Regions from separate parts of the Streptomyces sp. NPDC001135 genome, predicted to be linked through region 1. Evidence: predicted binding sites of a transcription regulator. Region 1 holds the regulator's gene; each other region holds the start of a gene.
The links. Region 1 encodes HrcA, which represses chaperone genes, less so after heat shock. Its sites were predicted from a motif close to TTNGCACTCNGNNNNNCNGAGTGCNAA; they were not measured.
Positions count from the first base shown of each region.

Region 2: groL (chaperonin GroEL) is a predicted target of HrcA. The motif match lies at 3,824-3,850, and genes of this name have one in related genera.
Region 3: groES (co-chaperone GroES) is a predicted target of HrcA. The motif match lies at 3,106-3,132, and genes of this name have one in related genera.

Region 1 covers NZ_JBSFKD010000002.1:416,169-422,453, forward strand. The annotation lists gene ACWC94_RS04880 (Uma2 family endonuclease) at 91-681, shown strand; gene ACWC94_RS04885 (DUF3097 domain-containing protein) at 659-1,474, opposite strand; gene ACWC94_RS04890 (MBL fold metallo-hydrolase) at 1,509-2,231, opposite strand; gene hrcA (heat-inducible transcriptional repressor HrcA) at 2,396-3,412, shown strand; gene dnaJ (molecular chaperone DnaJ) at 3,413-4,549, shown strand; gene ACWC94_RS04905 (nitronate monooxygenase) at 4,684-5,760, shown strand; gene ACWC94_RS04910 (16S rRNA (uracil(1498)-N(3))-methyltransferase) at 5,757-6,285, shown strand, end outside.
Region 2 covers NZ_JBSFKD010000004.1:91,843-98,127, reverse strand. The annotation lists gene ACWC94_RS07525 (lipase maturation factor family protein) at 137-1,579, shown strand; gene ACWC94_RS07520 (hypothetical protein) at 1,625-1,837, opposite strand; gene groL (chaperonin GroEL) at 2,078-3,697, opposite strand; gene ACWC94_RS07510 (pyridoxamine 5'-phosphate oxidase family protein) at 4,212-4,841, shown strand; partial or broken gene ACWC94_RS07505 (DUF2267 domain-containing protein) at 5,020-5,142, opposite strand; gene grpE (nucleotide exchange factor GrpE) at 5,167-5,631, opposite strand; gene ACWC94_RS07495 (hypothetical protein) at 5,915-6,285, shown strand, end outside.
Region 3 covers NZ_JBSFKD010000012.1:80,967-87,251, forward strand. The annotation lists gene ACWC94_RS17160 (THUMP-like domain-containing protein) at 1-551, opposite strand, end outside; gene ACWC94_RS17165 (polysaccharide deacetylase family protein) at 642-1,553, shown strand; gene ACWC94_RS17170 (polysaccharide deacetylase family protein) at 2,189-2,995, shown strand; gene groES (co-chaperone GroES) at 3,279-3,587, shown strand; gene groL (chaperonin GroEL) at 3,709-5,334, shown strand; gene ACWC94_RS17185 (ester cyclase) at 5,392-6,099, opposite strand; gene ACWC94_RS17190 (SDR family NAD(P)-dependent oxidoreductase) at 6,175-6,285, opposite strand, start outside.

The DNA of each region.
Region 1 (6,285 bases):
GAATCCCTCCGGAACGCCGGTTCGGTCCCTAACCTGGTTCGTAGGCTGCCGCCGTAATTGCACGGTGGCGGAAACCGGAGGGCTGCGGAGATGACCGCTGTGGACGACCGACCGATGACCACCGGCATGGTGAAGATCTTCGAGGAGCTCGAGCCTCCTGAGGGCGTCAAGATGGAGCTTCTCCGGGGGGTAATCGTGATGATGGCCAGCCCTGACATCGTGCACAACATGATCGTTGCCGATGTACAGGACCAGATCCCGCGACAGCGCTGGTCTCGCCTTCAGACTCAGGACGTGGACATCCTGGACGAGGCCAGCGAGCCAGTTCCGGACCTGGTGGTCGTGGCGCGAGACGCGCTACCCGACTCGGGCCGTCTGCTGCCCTCCAAGCTGGTCACGATGGTCATGGAGGTCGTCTCCAAGTCCAGCATTCATCAGGACTACGTGGTCAAGCGCTCGATCTACGCGGCCGGAAGGATCCCCGCCTACCTCATCCTCGACCCGATCATGGCGCACTGCGTCTTGCTGACGAAGCCTGCGGGCCAAGGCGAGGACGCCGACTACCTGAGCCAGGAGATCATTAAATTCGGCGATCCAGTTCCGGTGGAGGTTCTGGGACTCGAACTGGACACCACCGAGTTCGGAACGTTCCCCAACGTCAGGCCCCACCGCTACCCGTGACGAAGTCGATCAGCTCCTCCACCCTCCCCAGCAGCTCCGGCTCCAGGTCCCTGTAGGACCCCACCCGCTTCAGGATCGCCTGCCACACCGCCCCGGTGTTCTCCGACGGCCAGCCCAGCGCCCGGCACACCCCCGTCTTCCAGTCCTGCCCGCGCGGCACCCTCGGCCAGGCCTCGATCCCCAGCGACGACGGCTTCACGGCCTCCCAGATGTCGATGTACGGGTGGCCCACCACCAGCGCGTGCTCACTCGTCACCGACTCCGCGATCCGCCACTCCTTCGTGCCCGGGACGAGGTGGTCCACAAGCACACCCAACCGCGCGTCCGGACCCGGTGCGAAGGACGACACGATCGACGGCAGGTCGTCCACGCCCTCCAGGTACTCCACCACCACGCCCTCGATGCGCAGGTCGTCGCCCCACACCTTCTCCACCAGCTCGGCGTCGTGCCGGCCCTCGACGTAGATGCGGCCGGCCCGGGCCACGCGGGCGCGGGCGCCGGGGACGGCGACCGAGCCGGAGGCCGTACGGGCGGGTCGTACCGGAGCCGGTGACGAGGGGCGGACCAGCGTCACCACGCGCCCCTCCAGCAGGAAGCCCCGCGGCTCCAGGGGGAACACCCGGTGCTTGCCGAAGCGGTCCTCCAGCGTCACCGTGCCCGCCTCGCAGCGGATCACCGCCCCGCAGAACCCGGTGCCGGGCTCCTCCACCACCAGGCCCGGCTCAGCGGGTACCTCCGGTACCGGCTGCTGCCTCTTCCACGGCGGGGTCAGGTCGGCGGAGTACGTGCGCATTCGGATGACGATAGGAGAAGCCGTACGCGAAGACTCACGACACGCCGAAACGCGCCGCCAGTTGATCACGCTGGCGTCGTACGAACCCCGCGTCCACCACCGCTCCGTGACCGGGCACGTACAGCGCGTCCCCGCCGCCCAGGGACAGCAGCCGGTCGAGGGCGTCCGGCCAGCGGGACGGGACCGCGTCCGGGCCCGCCTGGGGTTCGCCGGACTCCTCGACCAGGTCGCCGCAGAAGACCACCTCGGGATCTCCCGGCACGAGCACCGCGAGATCGTGCGCCGTGTGCCCCGGGCCCACGTTCGCCAGCAACGCCTGGCGGCCGCCCCCGAGGTCCAGCGTCCACTCACCGGAGACCGGATGCCGGGGCGGGGCCAGCGCGTCCACCGCCTCGTCGGCGTCGGCGACCGGCAGCCCGTTCCTGATCGCGTCCAGGCGCAGGTCCTCGCGCTCGTACGCGAAGACCGCGTCCAGCCCCACCGGGCCGTACACCTGCGCTCCCGCCATCGCCGCCGCCCCGAAGACATGGTCGAAATGGGGGTGGGTCAGCGCGAGATGGGTCACACGGCCGCCGGCCAGCTCCTCGGCCTGTGCCCGCAGCCGCGCGCCCTCGGCCAGGCTGGAACCGGCGTCCACCATGAGGGCCGTACCCGCCCCGAGGACCAGCCCGACCGTGCAGTCCCAGCCCGGGAGGCGCCGGCGTCCGACCCCGGCGGCCAGCCGTTCCCACCCCAGCTCTTCCCAAGTCACCGTCATACCGCGACGCTAGCTGCACGAGCCGCCGCGACCGTACCGACCTTGCCCCGGGTGTACCCGACAGCCGTACACTGGGCCCGGGAACGCTGGCACTCGCGTGCGAAGAGTGCCAGGCGGACGAACCGCGGAACAGAAGGGGACGACGTGCTGGAGGTGCGCGCCGAATGCTGAGTGAACGCAGGCTTCAGGTACTGCGCGCCATCGTCCAGGACTACGTCGGCACCGAGGAGCCGGTCGGGTCGAAGGCCCTGACCGAGCGGCACAACCTCGGGGTCTCCCCGGCCACCGTCCGCAACGACATGGCGGCCCTGGAGGACGAGGGGTTCATCGCGCAGCCGCACACCAGCGCGGGGCGCATCCCCACCGACAAGGGTTACCGGCTGTTCGTGGACAAGCTCGCCGGCGTCAAGCCCATGACGGCGCCCGAGCGGCGCGCCATCCAGAACTTCCTGGAGGGCGCCGTCGACCTCGACGACGTCGTGGCGCGCACGGTGCGGCTGCTCGCGCAGCTGACCCGGCAGGTCGCCGTCGTGCAGTACCCGTCCCTGACCCGGTCCACCGTCCGGCACGTGGAGCTGCTCTCGCTCGCTCCCGCGCGCGTGATGCTCGTGCTGATCACGGACACCGGCCGGGTCGAGCAGCGGATGGTCGACTGCCCGGCGCCCTTCGGTGAGAGCTCGCTCGCCGACCTGCGCGCGCGGCTGAACAGCCGGGTCGCGGGCCGCCGGTTCGCGGACGTGCCGAGGCTGGTCGAGGACCTCCCCGAGGCCTTCGAGGCCGAGGACCGCGGTACGGTCTCGATGGTGCTCTCCACTCTCCTGGAGACACTCGTCGAGGAGAACGAGGAGCGGTTGATGATCGGCGGTACCGCCAATCTCACCCGCTTCGGGCATGACTTTCCCCTCACGATCCGGCCCGTCCTGGAGGCCCTTGAGGAGCAGGTCGTGCTCCTCAAGCTCCTCGGCGAGGCCAAGGATCCGGGCGTGACCGTGCGCATCGGGCACGAGAACGCCCACGAGGGGCTCAACTCCACCTCGGTGGTGTCGGTGGGCTACGGTTCGGGCGGCGAGGCGGTTGCCAAGCTCGGCGTGGTCGGACCGACCCGCATGGACTACCCGGGAACGATGGGAGCGGTACGCGCAGTGGCACGGTACGTCGGACAGATCCTGGCGGAGTCGTAAGTGGCCACGGACTACTACGCCGTTCTCGGCGTGCGCCGCGACGCGTCGCAGGATGAGATCAAGAAGGCGTTCCGTCGGCTCGCGCGCGAGCTGCACCCGGACGTCAACCCGGATCCGAAGACCCAGGAGCGGTTCAAGGAGATCAACGCCGCTTACGAGGTGCTGTCGGACCCGCAGAAGAAGCAGGTCTACGACCTGGGCGGCGATCCGCTCTCGCAGTCCGGCGGTGCCGGTGCGGGCGGCTTCGGTGCCGGTGGCTTCGGCAACTTCTCCGACATCATGGACGCGTTCTTCGGTACGGCGTCGCAGCGCGGGCCGCGCTCGCGCACCCGGCGCGGCCAGGACGCGATGATCCGCATCGACGTGGAGCTGGACGAGGCGGCCTTCGGGACCACCAAGGACATCCAGGTCGACACGGCGATCGTCTGCAACACCTGCAACGGAGAGGGCGCGGCGCCCGGTACGACCGCCCAGACGTGTGACATGTGCCGGGGCCGTGGTGAGGTCTCGCAGGTCACCCGGTCCTTCCTGGGTCAGGTCATGACCTCGCGTCCCTGTCCGCAGTGCCAGGGCTTCGGGACCGTGGTGCCGACCCCGTGCCCGGAGTGCGCCGGTGACGGCCGCGTCCGCTCCCGCCGCACGCTCACCGTCAAGATCCCGGCCGGTGTCGACAACGGCACGCGGATCCAGCTCGCCGGTGAGGGCGAGGTCGGGCCCGGCGGCGGCCCCGCCGGTGACCTGTACGTCGAGATCCACGAGTTGCCGCACTCGATGTTCCAGCGGCGCGGTGACGACCTGCACTGTACGGTCACGATCCCGATGACGGCCGCCGCGCTCGGCACCAAGGTGCCGCTGGAGACCCTGGACGGCATGGAGGAGGTCGACATCCGGCCCGGCACCCAGTCCGGCCAGTCGATCCCGCTGCACAACCGGGGCGTCACGCATCTGCGCGGCGGCGGCCGGGGTGACCTGATCGTGCACGTCGAGGTCCAGACCCCGACCAAGCTGGACCCCGAGCAGGAGCGCCTGCTGCGCGAGCTGGCCAAGCTGCGCGGCGAGGAGCGTCCACAGGGCCAGTTCCAGCCGGGGCAGCAGGGGCTGTTCTCGCGGTTGAAGGACGCGTTCAACGGTCGCTGACGGCGGCTGGAGGATGTCGCCGACGGGTGCTGCGACCTGGGCACAGGGGGTGCTTCGGCACCCCCTATGCCGCTGTCCTATGCCGTGCGACGCCCCGATTCGGACTTGTTCGAAGGACGTGACAACATGCGGTCATGTCCTCCGCGCTGACCGATCTCTTCCCCCACCCGATCGTGCAGGCCCCCATGGCGGGCGGAGTCTCCGTCCCGCAGCTCGTCGCCGCCGTCTCCGAGGCCGGTGGCCTCGGGTTCCTCGCCGCCGGATACAAGACCGCCGACGGCATGTACCAGGAGATCAAGCAACTGCGGGGGCTCACGAGCCGCCCCTTCGGCGTGAACGTGTTCATGCCGCAGCCCGACCACGCCGAGTCGGGCGCCGTAGAGGTCTACGCGCACCAGCTGGCCGGCGAGGCCGCCTGGTACGAGACCGAGCTGGGTGACCCGGACAGCGGCCGGGACGACGGTTACGACGCCAAGCTCGCCGTACTCCTCGACAACCCGGTGCCGGTGGTCTCCTTCCACTTCGGTGTGCCGGGCCGGGAGGTGTTGGACAAGCTGCGGCGGGCCGGCACCCTCACCCTGGTCACCGCCACCACCGCCGAGGAGGCCCGCGCGGTGGAACAGGCCGGTGCGGACGCGGTGATCGCGCAGGGCGTGGAGGCCGGCGGTCACCAGGGAACCCACCGGGACCTCGCCGAGAACGACGGCTCCGGCATCGGGCTGCTCTCGCTGGTCGCGCAGATCCGTGAGGCCGTGCGCATCCCGATCGTCGCCGCCGGCGGCATCATGCGCGGCGGCCAGATCGCCGCCGTCCTCGCGGCCGGCGCGAGCGCGGCCCAGCTGGGCACCGCCTTTCTCGCCACGCCCGAGTCCGGCGCCAGCGCCCTGCACAAGCAGGCGCTGACCAACCCCCTGTTCGCACGCACCGCGTTGACCCGGGCCTTCTCCGGGAGACCGGCCCGCGGTCTGGTCAACCGGTTCCTGCGCGAGCACGGCCCGTACGCCCCCGCCGCCTACCCGGAGCTCCACCACCTCACCGCGCCGCTGCGCAAGGCCGCCGCCAAGGCCGGGGACGCGCAGGGCATGGCGCTGTGGGCGGGCCAGGGCCACCGGATGGCCCGCGAGCTGCCGGCCGGGCGGCTGGTGGAGGTGCTGGCCGAGGAACTCGACGCCGCTCGGACAGCGTTGTCGGCCGAGGGGGACCTGCGATGACCGCGCCGGTGTTCGTCGTCGACTCGCTGGAGGGCGTGGGCCCCGGATCGGCCGTCGACGTCACGGGTCCCGAGGGGCGGCACGCGGTCTCCGTACGGCGGATGCAGCCCGGCGAGCACGTGGTGCTGACGGACGGCAGGGGCCGGGGCGCGGCCGGGGTCGTCGTCAGCGTGTCGGGCAAGGACCACCTGGTGGTCGAGCCGTTCGAGTTCCCGGTGGAGCCGGAGCCCAGCCCCCGGATCACCGTCGTCCAGGCGCTCCCCAAGGGCGACCGGGGCGAACTCGCCGTCGAGACCATGACGGAGACCGGGGTCGACGCGATCGTGCCCTGGCAGGCCGCCCGCTGCATCACCCAGTGGAAGGGCGAGCGGGGTCTGAAGGCGCTCGCCAAGTGGCGGGCCACCGCGCGCGAGGCCGGCAAGCAGTCCCGTCGGCTGCGCTTCCCCGAGGTCGCGGACGCGGCGAGCACCAAGCAGGTTGCCGCACTTTTGGCCAAAGCCGACTTCGCCGCCGTACTGCACTCCG
Region 2 (6,285 bases), on a different contig from region 1:
CCGGCCCTCCTCTCACATCGCCGACAAGTCGGAGCAATCTAGATATTTGTGATAATTAGATAGGTCACGAACGGGGTAAATGTCAAGATGACGAGAAGAGAGTGTGAGCGCCAGGCATGTGCGGAGGCATGCCGTCATGGACTGGTTCACGGACCCTGACTACTGGCTGGGCCGGATGCTTTTCCAGCGCGGTCTGGCCGTGCTGTACTGCGTCGCGTTCGTCAGCTCGGCCCTGCAGTTCCGCGGGCTGATCGGGGAGCGGGGGCTGCTGCCGGTACCGCGCTTCACCGCGCAGGTGCCGTTCAGGCGGGCTCCGAGTATCTTCCAGCTGCACTACTCGGACCGTTTCTTCGCCGCCATGGCCTGGACGGGCGCCGCGGGATCCGCCGCGGTGGCGGCGGGGGTGCCGGACCGGCTGCCGCTGTGGGCGGCGACGGTGCTGTGGGCGCTGCTGTGGGCGCTGTACCTGTCCATCGTCAACGTCGGGCAGACCTGGTACGGGTTCATGTGGGAGTACCTGCTGCTGGAGGCCGGCTTCCTGGCGATCTTCCTCGGCAACGACGACGTCGCACCGCCCGTGCCGGTGCGAGGGCTGCTGATCTGGCTGCTGTTCCGGCTTGAGTTCGGCGCCGGGCTGATCAAGCTGCGCGGCGATTCCTGCTGGCGGGATCTGACGTGCCTGTACTACCACCACGAGACCCAGCCGCTGCCCGGCCCGCTCAGCTGGTTCTTCCACCACCTCCCCAAGCCCGTCCATCGCGTGGAGGCGGCGGCCAACCACGTCGCACAACTCCTCGTGCCGTTTGGCCTGTTCGCTCCGCAGCCGGCGGCGAGCATCGCCGCCGGCTTGGTGATCACCACCCAGCTGTGGCTGGTCGCGTCCGGCAACTTCGCCTGGCTGAACTGGCTGACGATCGTGCTGGCGCTGTCCGCGATCGGCGGCTCGCAGGTCACCGGCGCGCTGGGTCTGCCTCCTGCGCCGCGTTTCGCCGCCGCACCGGTGTGGTTCGAGGGCCTTGTGCTGGCTGTCGCCGCCCTGGTGGTGGTGCTCAGCTACTGGCCGGTGCGTAACCTGCTCTCCCGCAGCCAGGTCATGAACGCGTCCTTCACTCCGCTGCACCTGGTCAACACCTACGGCGCGTTCGGCAGCGTGGGCCGCACCCGGTACGAGCTGATCGTCGAGGGCACCGACGAGCCGGAGATCACCGAAGAGACCGTGTGGCAGGAGTACGTCTTCAAGGGCAAGCCGGGCGGCATGCGGCGGCTTCCGCCGCAGGTGGCCCCGTACCACCTCAGGCTGGACTGGCTGATGTGGTTCGCCGCGCTCTCCCCTGTGTACGCGGCCGGCTGGCTCCCCGCCTTCCTCCTCGCCCTCTTGGAGAGCAACCCGGCCGTCCTGAGTTTACTGCGCCGCAATCCCTTCCCGGGCTCGGCGCCTGCTTTCGTCCGGATCTGCCTGTACGAGTACCGGTTCACCAGCTGGTCGGAACTGCGCGCGAACGGTGCCTGGTGGAGCCGCACCTTCCTCGGCGAGTACGTGCCGGCCGTCGCCAAGCGGCAACCGGTATCCAGCGCATGAGGCCCGGGTTCCGCGGGAGACTCGGCCCTGGCTCGGCTTTCGGGGTCATCGTGCGCAGCCGACGTCGAGGACTTCGAGGATGTCGTCGTGGATGGTGTAGACAAGCCAGCACCATTCGCCGAATGCCGCGGCCAGACCGGAGACGTGTGCCTGCGGTGTCCTGGCAACGGCGGCGATGAGCGTAATGATCTCCTCGTGCGTGTCGTTCGGGACGCCGAACAACACGCCGGCAGCGGGTTGGACCACTTCGACTCTCATGTCGCCCCCTGCAGATGAACCGGAGCAGCGCTGGCGGCGCTCCTCTCCACCGGGCGTCTGGCCTACGTGCCACGATCCCTCCGGGCTCAGGAGAACGGCAACAGGCTGACCACACCTGTTCCGGTCGGCTGCCGGTGCACGAGTCCCCCGGGGTTCCCCTGCGCGCCGCTGGGCGGGCGCCGGCGGTCTGCTGTTGCGGCCACCGGCGCCCGCCTCGGTCCGGCTCCGGGTACGCGGCGATCAGAATTCGGCGCCGGCCCCGGCGGCGGCCGGTTCCTTTTCCTCGGGCTTGTCGGCGATGACGGCCTCCGTGGTGAGGAACAGCGCGGCGATGGAAGCGGCGTTCTGCAGCGCGGAGCGGGTCACCTTCGCCGGGTCGATGATGCCCGCGGCCAGCATGTCCACGTACTCACCGGTCGCGGCGTTCAGACCGTGGCCGACGGCCAGCGTACGTACCTTCTCCACCACGACACCGCCCTCCAGGCCGGCGTTGCGGGCGATCTGCTGCAGCGGAGCGGTCAGCGCGCGGCGGACCATCTCCACACCGGTCCGCTCCTCGTCGTCCACCTCCAGCTTCTCGAACGCCTTCTCGGACGCCTGCAGCAGGGCCACGCCGCCACCGGCGACGATGCCCTCCTCGACGGCCGCCTTCGCGTTGCGGACGGCGTCCTCGATGCGGTGCTTGCGCTCCTTGAGCTCCACCTCGGTGGCGGCGCCGGCCTTGATCACGGCCACGCCGCCGGCGAGCTTGGCCAAGCGCTCCTGCAGCTTCTCGCGGTCGTAGTCGGAGTCCGAGCGCTCGATCTCGGCGCGGATCTGCTTGACCCGGCCCTCGATCGCGCTGCCGTCGCCGGCGCCCTCCACGATGGTGGTGTCGTCCTTGGTGACGACCACCTTGCGGGCCCGGCCCAGGACGTCCGTGCTGACGTGCTCGAGCTTCAGGCCGACCTCGTCCGAGACGACCGTGGCCCCGGTGAGGACCGCCATGTCGGCGAGCATGGCCTTGCGGCGGTCGCCGAAGCCCGGGGCCTTGACGGCCACCGACTTGAACGTGCCGCGGATCTTGTTGACGACCAAGGTCGCCAGCGCCTCGCCATCCACGTCCTCGGCAACGATCAGCAGCGGCCGGCTCTCCTGCATCACCTGCTCCAGCAGCGGCAGCAGGTCCTTGACCGCACTGACCTTGGAGCCGACGAGCAGGATGTAGGGGTCCTCCAGGACCGCTTCCATGCGGTCGGTGTCGGTGACGAAGTAGGGCGAGATGTAGCCCTTGTCGAAGCGCATGCCCTCGGTGAGCTCCAGCTCCAGGCCGAAGGTGTTGGACTCCTCGACGGTGATGACGCCTTCCTTGCCGACCTTGTCCATGGCCTCGGCGATCAGCTCACCGATCGCCCGGTCCCCGCCCGCGGACACCGCGGCCGTGTTGGCGATCTCCTCCTTGGTCTCCAGCTCCTTGGCCTGCTCCAGCACGGCCGCGGATACGGCCTCGACGGCCTTCTCGATACCGCGCTTGAGAGCCATCGGGTTGGCGCCTGCGGCGACGTTGCGCAGCCCCTCCTTGACCAGGGCCTGGGCGAGCACGGTCGCGGTGGTCGTACCGTCACCGGCGACGTCGTCCGTCTTCTTGGCGACTTCCTTGACCAGCTCGGCGCCGATCTTCTCGTACGGGTCCTGAAGCTCGATCTCCTTGGCGATGGAGACGCCGTCGTTGGTGATCGTGGGGGCGCCCCACTTCTTGTCCAGGACCACGTTGCGGCCCTTGGGGCCGAGCGTCACCTTCACGGCGTCCGCGAGCTGGTTCATGCCGCGCTCCAGAGCGCGGCGCGCCTCCTCCTCATAAGCGATGATCTTCGCAGTCATCGGTACGGTCTCCTCTGCATCGAATCCTTGAGTCGATGACGGTGGCCCGGGATGACGCCCGCGACGTTCACCCGCGCGCCGGAGGTTTCCCTCACGGCCGCACGAGCACGTCACCCGACCCAGCCGTTAGCACTCTCACTGTGAGAGTGCTGATTCCTCGTCTAGCACTTCGGCCTGCTCGGGGGCAAGTCGCCGCCTCGGACAGCCGCGCCCGGTCAGCCGTTGCGCGTCCGAGAGGGACCGGCAGGGCTGCCGGGACGGAGCGGGTTCCTCGGGGGGAGCCGGTCCGGTGACCTCCAGATGGCCGGGCGCAATTCCTCCTGAGAAGCGAGTTCCAAACCGCGTGACCCGTGGCCGCGCCGCAGCCGGTTCCGACGGAACCCCTGGGCGTCAAGGCGCGGCTCCGCCCGGGTGCTGTCGTGCGGATCCCGGTGGATCCTCGCACCGGCCACTGATAGCGAGCCGTCCTCTACGATCGACCTGTTCACGTACCCATGGGAGGGGGGTAAGGTCCGTGCTGCTCACAGATCTGGTCGAGGTGACGTCACCGGACGAGCTGGGGGAACTGCTCGGCGAGCCGACACCGGGCGCGCTGGTCAAGGTCCGGCCAAGCCTGCACGAGCACGACCGCCAGTGGCTGGCCGCGTCGCCGCTGTGCATGGTGGCGACCTCGGGCGCCGACGGCAGCTGCGACGCGTCACCGAAGGGTGACCCGGCCGGGTTCACGCTCGTGCTCGACGACACGACGATCGCGATCCCCGAACGTCCCGGGAACCGCCGGGCCGACGGGTTCCGCAACATCCTGGCCAATGCCCACGTGGGGCTGCTCTACCTGATCCCCGGCCGCCCCGACACGCTGCGCATCAACGGCCGTGCGCGCATCCTGCGCGATGCGCCCTTCTTCGACGACATGGTGGTGAAGGGGAATCGTCCGCAGCTGGCCCTGCTCGTCGAGATCGACCAGGTCTTCTACCACTGCCCGAGAGCCCTGCTGCGCGGCGGAGTCTGGCAGCCGGAGACCTGGCGGCCGGAAGCGGCGCCGTCCCGCGCGGTGCTCGCGAAGGCGCACGATCGCCGTTCGGAGAGCGTGGAGGACCTGGAGGCGTACTACGGCTCGCAGTACCTGGAGCGCCTGTACCAGTAACTGATCGTGTCGGAAGCGATTTCCAAGCCGCGTGACACGCCTCGCGCTGGATCGTTCATACGGACCGATCTCGTTCGGGTGACCGCTCGGCGGTGGATGCTTGGGTGAAGGGCCCCGGCCGAGCGGCGGTGGTGGTCTTTCCCCCGACGGTGTGGCCGTATCCGGGGGTGCCCCAGATCCCGGAGACGGCGCCGGCCAGGGTGGTCAGGACCGCGCTGGCGTCCCACTCCGCGGTGCGCGGCCGGGCGCCGGTGCGCTCGGCGACCCTGCGGTAGAACTCCTCGATCCCGAAGCTCTCGGCGATGCCCTCTTCCCCGGTACCCAGTCAGCTCCGCGAGGCGGGCAACGGCGGCTTGCCTGCCGGGGCGGATGCATCCCGTACGCCGCACCCCGGCGTCGATGCGCTCCTCACGGGCGGGGCCGGCCCGGTGACCTCCACGGTGGCCGGGCGCAGCACGTTCTCGCCCAGACGGTAGCCGGGACGCAGGACCGCCGAGCACACCAGGCGGTCCGCAGCGGGGACAACATGGTGCGTCAGAGCGTCGTGGCAGGCGGGGTCAAACAGATCGCCCACCTCACCGAACGACGTGACGCCCAGCGAGCCGAGCTGCTCCTGCAGGCTGTCGCCGATGTCCTTCAGACCGGGCGTCAGCGCACCCGGGCGCGGAAGGCCGAGGTGATCACCTCGGCTGTCGCCGAGGGCTCCACCCCAGCACCGCACACAGGTCTCCGCCCTGGTCCCGTGCCGGCATCCCGCCACCTCCTCGCCCACTGCGAGCTGCGACTTCACCCTTACTTGCCTCAATTCCTGAGGTAAAACCCGAGTCTCATCTTGTCGAGGATTGATAGGGGAGGTATAGGGGTTTCGGAGGCATCCCGGACTCCTGAGCCCGGAATGGGCCCCGCGGGAAGCAAGCGGAAGAAGTGCTACGCCTGGTATGCCCCGAAGGGCGGGTGGAGCGGCTCCTGCGCGACAGCGGACTCGCCCAGGCCCTGCCCGTCTCCCCCTCCCTCGAGGCCGCGCTCACAGCGCCCCGGACCACAGTCGCCAACCGGATGGGAGGTGCCCTGCCGTGATCACCGAACTTGCCGTCGAACGAGTCGAGTTCATCTGCGGCTCGTGCTGGCACCGCTGGAGTGTCGACTACGACGTGCAGCGCTACCGGGACGCCCTCGATGCCGAGTGGGAGGTCTTCTACCGCGACAACACGGCGGTTTCCTCCCCCTACACGCCGCAGGGCGCTCCGCCTTGCGAACACTGCGGTCGGCGCTGGGTCGGGCGCCTCGTGGCGCGCCGCCCCGTGCCCCTGCCCGACGCCGAAGGGCCGCGCAGCCGCGTTCCGGCCGAAGGCGAGCACCGCCCCGAGCGGCACACCGCACCGATGCTGCACGCCGCCGGCCATCCCCAGCCGCACGCGCGAGCCGAGCATCCGTCCACGGAAAC
Region 3 (6,285 bases), on a different contig from region 1:
GAGTAGGCCTCCGGGTCGAAGATCCTGCCGCGGCCCCCGCGGCGCGCCGGATCCACGAAGACCGCGTCGTACCCGGCGGTGTCGACTTCCGTGACGTCCGCCTCGCGCACCTCGATCAGCTCGCCCAGCCCGAGCGCCTCGGCGTTCGCCCGGGCCACGGCGGCCGTCACCGGATCCCGGTCCACGGCGAGCACCCGGATCCCGGCCCGGGCCAACGCGATCGCGTCCCCGCCGATCCCGCAGCACAGGTCGGCCACGGACGTCACACCGAGGCCCTTGAAGCGTTCCGCGCGGTACGTCGCCACGCTCGTCCGCGTCGACTGCTCGACCCCGTTGGGTGTGAAGAACATCCGCCCCGCGTCCGCCGGCCCGAACTTCGCCGCCGCCCGCTGCCGCAGCCGGGCCTGGCCGAGCGCGGCCGACACCAGCTCGGCGGGATGGTCGCGGCGCAGCCGGGTGGCGACGGCGAGTTCGTCCGCCGGGGCGGTATCGCGGACCTCGTCGAGGAGGGCACGGCCTTCGGGGGTGAGGAGCAGAGCGAGGTCGTTCACCGGGTCATTGTGGGCCAGTCGGTGGATCGTGCGCCTCCGGCGGCGGTGTCGGCCCGGGATCCGGACCGTGGCCTGGGAGGATCCGGCACCATGCGACTAATCGTACAAAACTATAAAAATCAGATCCGCATCGGGCGTCCCGTCCTCGCCCGTGGAGCCGCCGCGCTGGTCTGTGCCGCCCTTCTCGCCGGCTGTGCCGGACCCGGCGCGACCCGCCCCACGCCCGGCCAGGGCGGTCCCGCGCACACCCTGAGTCCCCAGGCCCGCCAGGCCGCGGAACACGCCCGCCTGGTCGCCGCCGCCCGGCGCTGGGGGCTCGACGAGGCCCCGCTGACCCCGCCGCCCCCGCCCGCGAAGAAGCCGCGCATCACCGCCCGGGCCGGCTTCGAGGTCGACCACCAGGAGGACTGGGAGCTGCCCCCGGTCTTCACCACGGTCCCCACCCGGCAGAAGATCGTCTTCCTCACGGTCGACGACGGTTCGGAGAAGGACCCGGACTTCCTGCGGATGATGCGGGAGCTGAAGATCCCGTACACCGCCTTCCTCAGCAACTACCTGGTCGAGGACGACTACGGGTACTTCCGCAAGATGCAGTCCTACGGCCACACCCTCAACAACCACACCCTGCACCACCCCTATCTGCCGGGCCTGTCCTACGAGGAGCAGCGGGACGAGATCTGCGGCATGCAGGACGTCATGGAGAAGCAGTTCGGCAAGCGCCCGACGGTCTTCCGCCCGCCCTACGGCGACTACAACCAGGACACCCTGCGCGCCGCCAAGGCCTGCGGCATCCGCTACGCGCCGATCTGGAACGAGGAGGTCTTCGTCGACCACTGGGAGTACCGCGAGGACGACCAGAAGATGCGCCGCGGCGACATCGTCCTCACCCACTTCCGCGGCCGCTCCGACTGGAACGGCACGATGGTCGACGACATGCGCCGCTTCCTGAACAAGGTCACCCGCGAGGGCTACGCCGTGGCCCGCCTGGAGGACTACCTGTGAGCTGCGGGCGGACCGGCGAGAACCCGCGCACGGTGCCCGGCGGGGCGGGTTCGGATGGTCCGGGGTCTGTGTGCGGGGAGCTCGACCGCGGCGATTCGCGGGCGGTGAGCGGGGGCACGGGCTGGGGTGGCCCGGCGGTGGTGTGCGGGAGGGTGGCCGCCGGCGGCCCGGGGGCGGTGTCCGGGGTGGCGGGGCCTGGTGATGGAGGGGTGGTGCCCGGGAGGGCGGGTTCGGGCGGTCCGGGGGTGGTCTACGGGGTGGCGGGGCCCGGTGGTGCAGGGGTGGTGTGCGGGAGGGTGGCCGCCGGCGGCCCGGGGGCGGTGTCCGGGGTGGCGGGGCCTGGTGATGCAGGGGTGGTGCCCGGGAGGGCGGGTTCGGGCGGTCCGGGGGCGGTGTCCGGGGTGGCGGGGCCTGGTGATGCAGGGGTGGTGCGCGGGAGGGTGGCCACCGGCGGTCCGGGGGTGGTCTACGGGGTGGCGGGGCCCGGCGACGCGGGGGTGGTGTGCGGGAGGGTGGCCGCCGGCGGTCCGGGGGCGGTGTCCGGGGAGGCGGGGCCCGGTGACCCACGGGTGGTGCCCGGGAGGGTGGGTTCCGGTGGTCTGGGGGTGGTGTGCGGGAGAGGGAGGTCCGGGCGGGTGCTGATCGTGGCGGTTCTCGCCTCGGTCCTCCTCCTCACCGGCTGTGCCCAGTCCGTCGACCCCATCGAGCGCCTCGGTATGAAGGCCGCCGAGGGCGTACACCCGCCCGGCCCCGCCCCCGACCGGGCCTACCGCCGCTGGGGTCTGACCGAGCCCCTCGCCCGCCCGCCGCGCCCCGCCGCCCGCCCGCTCGCCCTCACCCCGCACACCGCCGGCCGCGCCCTGCCCCGCGTCATGGACCACGTCCCCACCCGCGACCGGGTCGTCTTCCTCACCTACGACGACGGCGCCGACAAGGACCCCCGCTTCGTCGACATGGTCCGCGAACTCCGGCTGCCGCTCAGCCTGTTCCTCACCGACAGCGTCGCCGGCCCCGGCTACGGCCACTTCGCCCGCCTGCACCGGCTGGGCGCCGGCATCCAGAACCACACCCTCGACCACCGCGCGCTGGCCGGACTGCCCTACTCCGGCCAGCGCGCCGAGATCTGCGGCCAGCAGGACAGGCTCGTCTCCCGGCTCGGGGTGCACCCCCGCCTCTTCCGTCCGCCGTACGGCTCGTACGACACCACCACCCTGCGCGCGGCGTCCGACTGCGGCATCTCCACGCTCGTCCTGTGGCGTGCCGCCATGACCCCGGCCGACCTCGTGTACACCCACGGCGCACACCACCTCCGCCCGGGCGACATCATCTTGATCGGCCCGGACGAGACGACGGGCCCCGATCTGCGCGACCGGACCGCCCGGGCACTGCGCAGGGTCCAGCAACGGGGGCTGACGGTGGGCCGGCTGGAGGACTACCTGTAGGCGGGGAGAAGCAGCCCGGCGGGGGGCGGCAGCCCCGGGGACGGCGGAGCAGCACCGGCCACCGGGGGACCCGGCGCTGAACGGTTCTTCGGCCGACGCGCCGCACGGCATTGGCACTCCGCTTGACCGAGTGCTAATCGCAGTCATAGTCTCGGCTCTGGCACTCCCCCCTGGAGAGTGCCAACAAAGCGACGGGCAGGTCCGGCACCCGCGACGACGGATCGACCTGGTCGCCACCTCAGACAGTTAACCCCGTGAGATCTCCGAAGGGGGAGGTCGGATCGTGACGACCACCAGCTCCAAGGTTGCCATCAAGCCGCTCGAGGACCGCATCGTGGTCCAGCCGCTCGACGCCGAGCAGACCACCGCCTCTGGCCTGGTCATCCCGGACACCGCGAAGGAGAAGCCCCAGGAGGGCGCCGTCCTCGCCGTGGGTCCGGGCCGCTTCGAGAACGGCGAGCGCCTTCCGCTCGACGTCAAGGTCGGCGACGTCGTCCTGTACAGCAAGTACGGCGGCACCGAGGTGAAGTACAACGGCGAGGAGTACCTCGTCCTCTCGGCTCGCGACGTCCTCGCGATCATCGAGAAGTAGTCACCGCGAGCACATTTTGCTCTTGAGCTGCGCCCCTGGCCCCCGCGACCGATAACGAAGCCGGGCGCCCGGGGCGCAGCCGTCTTTTCACCCACAGATTTCCGAGAGGGCTTCCGCTGTCATGGCGAAGATTCTGAAGTTCGACGAGGACGCCCGTCGCGCCCTTGAGCGCGGCGTCAACAAGCTGGCCGACACGGTGAAGGTGACGATCGGCCCCCGCGGCCGCAACGTCGTCATCGACAAGAAGTTCGGCGCCCCCACCATCACCAACGACGGTGTCACGATCGCCCGCGAGGTCGAGATCGAGGACCCGTACGAGAACCTCGGCGCGCAGCTGGTGAAGGAGGTGGCGACCAAGACCAACGACATCGCGGGTGACGGCACCACCACCGCCACCGTGCTCGCCCAGGCGCTGGTGCGCGAGGGCCTGAAGAACGTCGCCGCCGGTGCCTCCCCGGCCGCCCTGAAGAAGGGCATCGACGCCGCCGTCAAGGCCGTCTCCGACGACCTGCTGGCTTCCGCCCGCCCGATCGACGAGAAGTCCGACATCGCCGCCGTCGCCGCGCTGTCCGCCCAGGACCAGCAGGTCGGCGAGCTGATCGCCGAGGCGATGGACAAGGTCGGCAAGGACGGTGTCATCACCGTCGAGGAGTCCAACACCTTCGGCCTGGAGCTGGACTTCACCGAGGGCATGGCCTTCGACAAGGGTTACCTGTCGCCGTACTTCGTGACGGACCAGGAGCGCATGGAGGCCGTCCTCGACGACCCGTACATCCTCATCAACCAGGGCAAGATCAGCTCCATCCAGGACCTGCTGCCGCTGCTGGAGAAGGTCATCCAGGCGGGCGCCTCCAAGCCGCTGCTGATCATCGCCGAGGACGTCGAGGGCGAGGCCCTGTCGACCCTGGTCGTCAACAAGATCCGCGGTACCTTCAACGCCGTCGCGGTGAAGGCCCCCGGCTTCGGCGACCGCCGCAAGGCGATGCTGCAGGACATGGCGATCCTCACCGGCGCCACCGTCATCTCCGAGGAGGTCGGCCTCAAGCTCGACCAGGTCGGCCTGGACGTGCTCGGCTCCGCCCGCCGCGTGACGGTCACCAAGGACGACACCACGATCGTCGAGGGTGCCGGCAAGCAGGAGGACCTGACGGGCCGCGTCGCGCAGATCAAGGCCGAGATCGAGAACACCGACTCCGACTGGGACCGCGAGAAGCTCCAGGAGCGCCTCGCGAAGCTGGCCGGCGGCGTGTGCGTGATCAAGGTCGGCGCCGCCACCGAGGTGGAGCTGAAGGAGAAGAAGCACCGTCTGGAGGACGCCATCTCCGCGACCCGCGCCGCGGTCGAGGAGGGCATCGTCTCCGGTGGTGGCTCCGCCCTGGTCCACTCCTCCAAGGTCCTCGAGGGCAACCTCGACAAGACCGGCGACGAGGCCACCGGTGTCGCGGTCGTCCGCAACGCCGTGGTCGAGCCGCTGCGCTGGATCGGCGAGAACGCCGGCCAGGAGGGCTACGTCATCGTCTCCAAGGTCAAGGACCTGGAGAAGGGGCAGGGCTACAACGCCGCCACCGGCGAGTACGGCGACCTGGTCAAGGCCGGCGTCATCGACCCGGTGAAGGTCACCCGCTCCGCCCTGGAGAACGCCGCCTCCATCGCCTCCCTGCTGCTCACGACCGAGACCCTGGTCGTCGAGAAGAAGGAAGAGGAAGAGCCGGCCGCCGCGGGCCACGGCCACGGCCACGCCCACTGAGCCGAGCGCTCCCGAGCGAAGGCCCGGCACCGTCACGGTGCCGGGCCTTCGCCCTGTCTACTGCTCCAGCTCGTCCAGTGCGCCCAGCTGCTGCATCAGCCCCAGTTGGTCGTGCTGCCACCAGGTTTCGGCGATCTTGCCGTTGTCCGTGAAGCGGAAGAGCGTCATTCCGGTCATGGAGACCCGCCTGCCCGTGGGCGCGATCCCCAGGAAGTCCCCTTTGTGCGTGGCGTTCCAGATCCACCGCGCGCAGGCCCGGCCTCCCTCGGCGAGCACGTCCTCGACCGTGAACGTGAAGTCGAAGGCGCCGCGCCACATCCGGTACTCGGCGCGGGCGTTGTCCAGGCCGATGGTGTCCTGCGGGTTCACCGGGTCGTGGCTGTGGATGTCCTCGTCCAGCAGGTTGTTGAGCGGCGCCAGCTCACCCGGGGTCTGGAGCTCCTCGAAGAACCTGTGCACGGTGTCCTCGGCCAGCCGCTCGTCCCGCACGACGTCCAGATCGGTGAACGTCGGCGTCTCGTCGCACAGCGCGACCATGTCCTGGAAGATCTTCTCGGTCTCCGGGAGGTTCGAGTTCCGCATCGCCTCCGCGTACGACGGGAACTCCACCACTTCGACGACGTGGGACGCGTCCGATCGGTCCTTGCCGACCAGCGCGTGCCTCGCCGTCCGCTTTCCCCTGGTCTGCGCGACCCAGTCGTCCATCAGCCGGTTCATCTCGTCCAGCCGGCTCGTCCTGCACTCGATGAGCTGTACGAAGGTCATGACGCCGCCTCCCGGCCCCCCTGGCCCGGTGTGTCACGCTCATTTTCGCACCGCGACGGCAGCGCCACCCGTCCGCTACCGGGGCCCGTACCTGCGTCCCGTCCGGGAGGAGATCCCGCCCATCAGCCCGCGCGGGGTGACCTTCACCAGGCCCATCAGCGCCTTGTAGCGCGGGTCGGGGATCGA